One region of the Janthinobacterium sp. 78 genome, then DNA from elsewhere that is predicted to be linked to it. Evidence: predicted binding sites of a transcription regulator. Region 1 holds the regulator's gene; the other holds the start of a gene.
What was found. The regulator FNR, encoded in region 1, switches genes on or off when oxygen is low (the NO sensors DNR and NnrR bind a similar motif). The targets are predictions, from matches to a motif close to TTGATNNNNATCAA.
Positions count from the first base shown of each region.

Region 2: C8C92_RS04255 (PAS domain-containing methyl-accepting chemotaxis protein) is a predicted target of FNR. The motif match lies at 1,844-1,857, and genes of this name have one in related genera.

Region 1 is NZ_QENT01000001.1:334,665-338,083, reverse strand. It holds gene C8C92_RS01405 (response regulator) at 1-1,169, opposite strand, end outside; gene fnr (fumarate/nitrate reduction transcriptional regulator Fnr) at 1,409-2,167, shown strand; gene C8C92_RS01395 (FixH family protein) at 2,171-2,695, opposite strand; gene ccoG (cytochrome c oxidase accessory protein CcoG) at 2,842-3,419, opposite strand, start outside.
Region 2 is NZ_QENT01000001.1:971,391-974,809, reverse strand. It holds gene bamE (outer membrane protein assembly factor BamE) at 1-43, shown strand, start outside; gene C8C92_RS04255 (PAS domain-containing methyl-accepting chemotaxis protein) at 78-1,721, opposite strand; gene C8C92_RS04250 (DEAD/DEAH box helicase) at 2,177-3,419, opposite strand, start outside.

The DNA of each region.
Region 1 (3,419 bases):
ATGTTGGCCACGAAATCGCTCTTCGCGCGGTTGGCCGCCTCGGCCCGGTCGCGCTCCTGTTCCAGCTCCGCCGCGCGCGCTTCGAGTTCCTGCTGCAGGCGGTCGCGTTCGCTCATCAGGCCGTTGAACGCTTCCGTCAGTTCGCCGATTTCGTCGCGCTGCCGCACCGGCACGGGCGTGAAACGGCTGCCGCTGGTGCGCATGGCTTGCAGCGTGTCGCGCAGGCGCACCAGCGGCGACAGCAGGCGCACGGTGACCCAGCCCAGAATAAACGCGGCCAGCAGCGAAGCGAGGACGCTCCACAGCACCAGCCGGTACAGCACGCCATCGAACGGTTCGAAGGCATCGTCGAGAGGCAGCGAGGCGGCCAGCAGCCAGTTCACCGATTTCAGGCGTTTGAAGCTGTTGACGGCCGTGATGCCGCGGCTGTTGGTGCTGACCATGCTGCCTTCGCCATCTTGCTTCAGCAACTGCGTGGTGGTCAGGTTGGCGTTCGGCAGGCGCGGCTGCAGCAAGCGGCTGGTGTCGGGGTGCAGCACGTAGCGCGGCACGGCGCCGCGCGTGAGGATGAAGTAATAGCCGCTCTTGCCGATCTTTTCCGAACGCAAGCGTCCCAGCAGGTTGTCCTTGTACAGGCGCAGCACGCCGATCACCACGCCAGCCACCTGGCCATCGGCGGTGAGCACGGGCGCCACCATCTGCACGATGGGCATGCCGCTCGACTTGCCCAGCATCGGCTCGGTGATCATGGGCTGGCGCGTGCGCAGCACGGTCTGGAAATATTCGCGCTCGGCGACGTTGATGCCGGCGCGCCCCGCTACTTCCGGCATGTCGGCTACGACGGCGCCTTGCGCATCGAGCACCAGCACGTCGTCGAACAGTACCAGCATCGAGCGGCGCGAATAGTATTCGCGCAATTGGGCGGGCTGGGCGATCAATGCCGGCGGCTGTTGCCGGGCCGTCAAAGTGACGATCTGCAGCAGCATGCCCAGCTTGTCGTCGAGTTCGGCAGCGGTGCGGGTGATCAGGGCAGACTGCTGGCTCAGCAGTACTCGGGTGAAGTCGGCGCGCATGCGCTGCACCTGTATCATGGTGACCAGCGCGATCATGGCGATCGAGGTCAGGCTGGTGGCCAGCGCGACTTTTGCTTTGATGCCGAGAGGCTTCATGATTTCCTTTTCAGTACCGGGCGGTACAGGCGGCAGCTAATGCTGTCGGGAATTTTCCTATCAATACATCAACTTGGCAAGCGGCGCTGCGCAAATTGCCTTCCCCACATGGGCTTTTAACGATGTTGCCATATAATCAAAGTCAGAACGTCGTTTATTCAGCGGAAATGCGGTGAAATTGGCACACGGCAACCCTGTATGCAGTAAACTCGTTATTGCATTTTCTAAAAGGTACCGACATGACTGAAGCGCTACTCACTCCCACCATGCCCACAGTGACCGTGGAAGCGTTGCGTGCGCGATGCTCGACCTGCAGCATGCATCAATTGTGCCTGCCGATGGGCCTCGATGTGGGCGACATGGACAGGCTGGACCAGATCATCGGCCGCCGCCGCAAGATCGTGCGCGGTGCCTCGCTGTTCCGCATCGGCGACTCGTTCCAGAATCTGTACGCGATCCGCCTGGGGCACTTCAAGACGTACCAGATCAATCCGGGCGGTGAAGAGCAGGTGACGGGTTTCCAGATGGCTGGCGAACTGCTGGGTATGGACGCCATCAGCGCCGACCGCCATCACTGTAATGCGGTGGCGCTGGAAGACAGCGAAGTGTGTGAAATTCCTTTTTCCAGCCTGGAACAATTACTGGGCAATATGCCGACCCTGCTGCGTCATTTCCATCGCATGATGAGCCAGGAAATCACGCGCGAGCAAAGCGTCATGCTGTTGCTGGGCAATATGCAGGCGACCCAGCGTTTTGCCGCCTTTATCGTCAACCTGGCCTCGCGCTATGAAGCGCGCGGCTATTCGGCCAGCAAATTTCAGCTGCGCATGTCGCGCGAGGAAATCGGCAATTACCTGGGGCTGACCATCGAGAGCGTCAGCCGTTTATTGTCGAAATTCAAGAAGGAAGGCTGGCTGCGCGTCTCCAACCGCGAGATCGAGATCTTGCAGCCCGCCAAGTTGAAAGCCATTACGGCCGGCACGGACGTCTGCAAATAAGGCTTACAGTTCCTCATCTGCATGCAGCGCGATGCTGCGCTGCAGCGGCCAGGTCCAGATGCCGGACAGGCGCCACTCGCGTTTGTCGTTTTCCACCAGTACTTGCCAGCGGCTGCGTTCGAGCATCGGCAGCGCGACGGAAAAATTGCCGGCCGCATCGGGCTGCACCAGCAGCTTGATATCCTTTTCCGGCAGGGTCGCATGCGCCAGATGCAGCTGCAGCGGACCCTGGTAAGCCTTGCCGAAGCTGTGCACGGAACCACTCAGGCGCGCTGACGCCACATCATAGGACAGGCTGGTATCCATCGCCAGGTCGCTGGCGATCGTATCGCGCCGCAAGTCCTGGTTGATCGCCTTGCCCTGCTTGTAATAGTCGCCCACCACCAGCGCATCGGGCTGCGTAAACGCGATATAGCCCATGAAGCTGCCGACGACCACCGACAGGCCGGGGCCGATCATCAGCAGCCAAGGCCAGCGATGCTTGTACCAGGGATCGGCGGGTGCTTGCAGTTTCAGACTGTCGGACATTTTGTTCTCCTTGGGGTCGGACCCTGTGGGTCTGACCCCAGCTTTTGCTTCTGGGTTGAAAATACAGTAAACCTACCGCATGTTGGATGCTACCCCTACGGCGACATACCGGGGTCGGACCCGGAGGGTCCGACCCCGAATCAACATCACCGCGGTACGATGAATACCGCGCTTTCACGCACATGCAGCGATGGGTCGTCCAGCGAATGCAATTCGATCGCAATCTTGTTCGAACCCTTCTCACCCACGCCGTGCGGCACGCGCAGGCGGATCGGCCAACCCAGCGTTTCCGTCGGCTGCAAGGTCACCTCTTCGCGCGTCAGCAAGGTCAGGCCCGGCAAGCCGGAAGCGCTGATTTTAAAATGCTGGGTTTGCTCCGAGGTGTTCATGATCTGCAAGCGGTAGACGTTTTCGATCATGCCATCTTCCACTTCGCGTCCCATCGAACCGCGGTCGCGGATCACGTCCATTTTCAGGGGCGTGCGCAGCGCCAGCGAGGTACACACGGCAATGATGATCAGGGCCAGGATGGAAGTGTAGATCAGCACGCGCGGGCGCATGGCGCGCTGGCGGATCTGCTTCGAACTGAAGTTGTTTTCCATCGCATGGTCGGTACTGTAGCGTACCAGTCCCCGCGGCCGGTCGACCTTGTCCATCACCGTATTGCAGGCATCGACGCAGGCGGCGCAGCCGATGCATTCATACTGCAGGCCGTTGCGGATAT
Region 2 (3,419 bases), 640 kb from region 1:
ACGGAAGGTGCGCAGCGGGGAAGTGTACCGGGTAGCGAAGTAGCTCCCGCCAGCGTTGCGCTGGCGGGATGATGGTCTTAGCGTGCCTTCAGCAAGGCCCTTGCCGCCACGCCCGCGCCCACGCTGCGGCCTACACCGGCCACCTTGCGCTTGGGTGAGGCCTTCAGTTTGAAGATGCCGATCGACTGGGCCACGCTGTCGGTGCGCTGCGCCAGGCTGGTGGCGGCCGCGGCCGCCTGCTCCACCAGCGCCGCATTCTGCTGCGTAATGCCATCCATGTGGATGACGGCCTGGTTGACTTGCCCGATGCCCTGGTTCTGCTCGCGCGTAGTGGAAGAAATCTCGTCCATCATTTCCGTCACGCGGGCCACGGAGGCGATCACTTCCGCCATGGTGGCGCCCGCATTGCTGGTCAGCACGCTGCCCGCATTCACGGTGGCGATCGAATGGTCGATCAGGTGCTTGACTTCCTTGGCCGCCGTCGCCGAGCGCTGCGCCAGGCTGCGCACTTCGCCCGCCACAACGGCGAAGCCGCGGCCATGTTCGCCCGCGCGTGCCGCTTCCACGGCCGCGTTCAAGGCAAGAATGTTCGTCTGGAAGGCGATACCGTCGATCAGGCCGATAATGTCCAGAATCTTGCGCGACGAGGTGCTGATCTCATCCATCGTGGTGACCACTTCGCTGACGATGGTGCCGCCCTTGGCCGCGACGGTGGACGCCTGCACCGCCAGGTCGTTGGCCGTGGCCACGTGGTCGGCGCTGTTTTGCACCGTGGACGTCAGCTCTTCCATGCTGGCCGCCGTCTGCTCCAGGCTGGACGCTTGCGATTCCGTGCGGCTGGACAGGTCCATATTGCCCGTGGCGATCTCGGCCGTGGTGACGCGGATATCCTCGAAGTTGGCGCGCACGTCGCCGATGATGCTGTGCAGGTTGATGTTGGTCTGGCGCAAGGCCGCCATCAATTGACCCATATCATCGTCGCGCACCTTGTCGATGACGCCCGTCAGGTCGCCACCGGCCATCTTGCGCGCCATCGTGATGGCGTCGCCCAGCGGGGTAACGAGCGAATTGTGCAGATGGGTCCAGAAATACAGCATCAGCACCACGGCCGCGGCGGCAGCACCGCTGAGCCAGCTGCGCGTGGCCGTGCTCGTGTCGCCGTCGATACTCCACACGGCACAGCCGAGGATGGCCAGCACCACGCCGAAGACGATGCAATGCAGGGCCAGGTCTTGCGACAGGCTCAGCTTGCGCCACTCGGCCAGCTTGGCGGCCCAGCCCTGGCGCACGACGCGGCCATTGCGGATCGCCAGGTTGGCGCTATTGCCGTCCTTGAAACTTTTATACAGGGCTGCCGCTTCGTTGATCTGCTCGCGCGTAGGCTTGGTACGCACGGACATATAGCCGATCGGACGGCCGTTCTCGATGACGGGCGTGATATTGGCGAAGACCCAATAAAAATCGCCATTCTTGCAGCGGTTCTTGACCATGCCGGTCCATGGCATGCCCGTCTTGATGGTATCCCACAGGTCGGCAAACGCTTCGGCCGGCATATCGGGATGACGCAGAATATTCTGTGGCGCACCCAGCAGTTCCGTTTCCAAGAAACCGCTGACCTCAATGAAATACTGATTGGCGTAATTGATGTTTCCCTGTAAATCCGTGGTGGAAACAATCGTCATGCCTTCATTTAATACGTATTCCTTTTGCGTGATAGGCATATTGACCCGCATCGTCGCTCCTCTATTTTTTTTCAACTAGCATAACAAAATTATAAAAACAATATACCACATCAAGCACCAGCGAGATATCGCCACAGCGGCAGTGACGCCGGTCAAATAATTTAATAAAAGTCAATTTATTTATGTTTTAGAATTTACTTTGATTCAACTTGATTGATTTTATTGAAATGTAAAATTCAAATTGCGTGCAGATGCAATAATTAATAAAAAATTATGTATCGATGCAGCAGGCAATAAATAGGGTGTTTGCGCCGATAAAAAGACGCGGAAGCATTGCGATAAAGGCCAGCACATGGCGACGCCTGCCGCCAACAATAATGCAGCAACAATATTCATTTCTTGAGGGAAAATAAAAACTGGCGCGAACGCGCCAGTGGGGGATGTGTCTCCAATCCGCGACACAGGCGCCGGGGAGGCGCCTGGGAAGGGATGGCTTACTTGAACGTTTTGCGCGGTGGCGACTTTGGACGCGCTGGCGCAGGTTTGCGCTCGGTCGTGCCGTCATCGAGGCTGATGCGCAGTTTCTGGCCCGACACAACGACCGATTTCAGGTGGTCGAGGATTTCCGGCGGCATGCCTTCCGGCAAGTCCAGCACGCTGTAGTTGTCAAAGATATCGATACGGCCGATATGCTTGGCTTCCAGGTTCGCTTCGTTGGCGATGGCGCCCACGATGTTGCTTGGCGTCACGGCGTGCTCACGGCCCACTTCGATGCGGTAAGCCGTCACGCCCGGGCGTGGACGTTCCTTTTTCGGCGCGCGCGGCGCAGGTGCTGCCTCGCCCGCGTCCGCTGGCGCATCCTTGAACGCTGGCGCGGACTTGGCGGCGAACGGCTTGCGCGGCGCGGCTGGCGGCGCCAGGTCCGGTGCATCGCCGTCGCGGCTGATGCGCAATTGTTGACCAGCAACCCAGACGGACTTCAGCTGATCCAGCAATTCTTTCGGCATGGTATCTGGCAAGTCCAGGACGCTGTAGTCGTCATAGATTTCGATGCGGCCGATGTTTTTCGAATCGATGCCCGCTTCGTTGGCGATGGCGCCCACGATATTGCCCGGTTTCACGCCATGCTGATGACCGACTTCAATACGGAAAGTCTGCATGCCGGCGTCGGCAGGACGGGAAATGCGTTCCTTTTTCGGGAAGGCCGGACGCTCGCTGCGCTCGTTACGCTCGAAACGGTCGCCCCGTTCCGGACGGTCGTTGCGTTCGAAGCGGTCTTGGCGTACAGGACGGTCGTCTTGCCAGGTAGCTTGCTCGCGCGCCTTGTTCTTGTCCAGCAGCAGCGGCGTATTGCCACGTGCCATCTTCGCCAGGGCGGCGGCGATTTCGATGGCGGGAATATTCTGTTCGCGTTCGAAATCTTCGATCAGCGATTGGAACTGTTCCAGTTCGCCCAAGGCCAGAGTTTCGCTGATCTGTTCCTTGAACTTGGCGATACGCACATCGTTGACGGCCTGAATCGTCGGCAATTCCAGCATGCTGATCGGCTGGCGGGTCGAGCGTTCGATGGCTTTGAGCAAGTTCTTTTCACGCGGGGTGATGAACAGAATCGCTTCGCCGCTGCGGCCGGCACGGCCCGTGCGGCCGATACGGTGGGTATAGCTTTCCGGATCGTGCGGCACATCGTAGTTGACGACGTGGCTGATGCGCTCGACGTCCAGGCCGCGGGCGGCCACG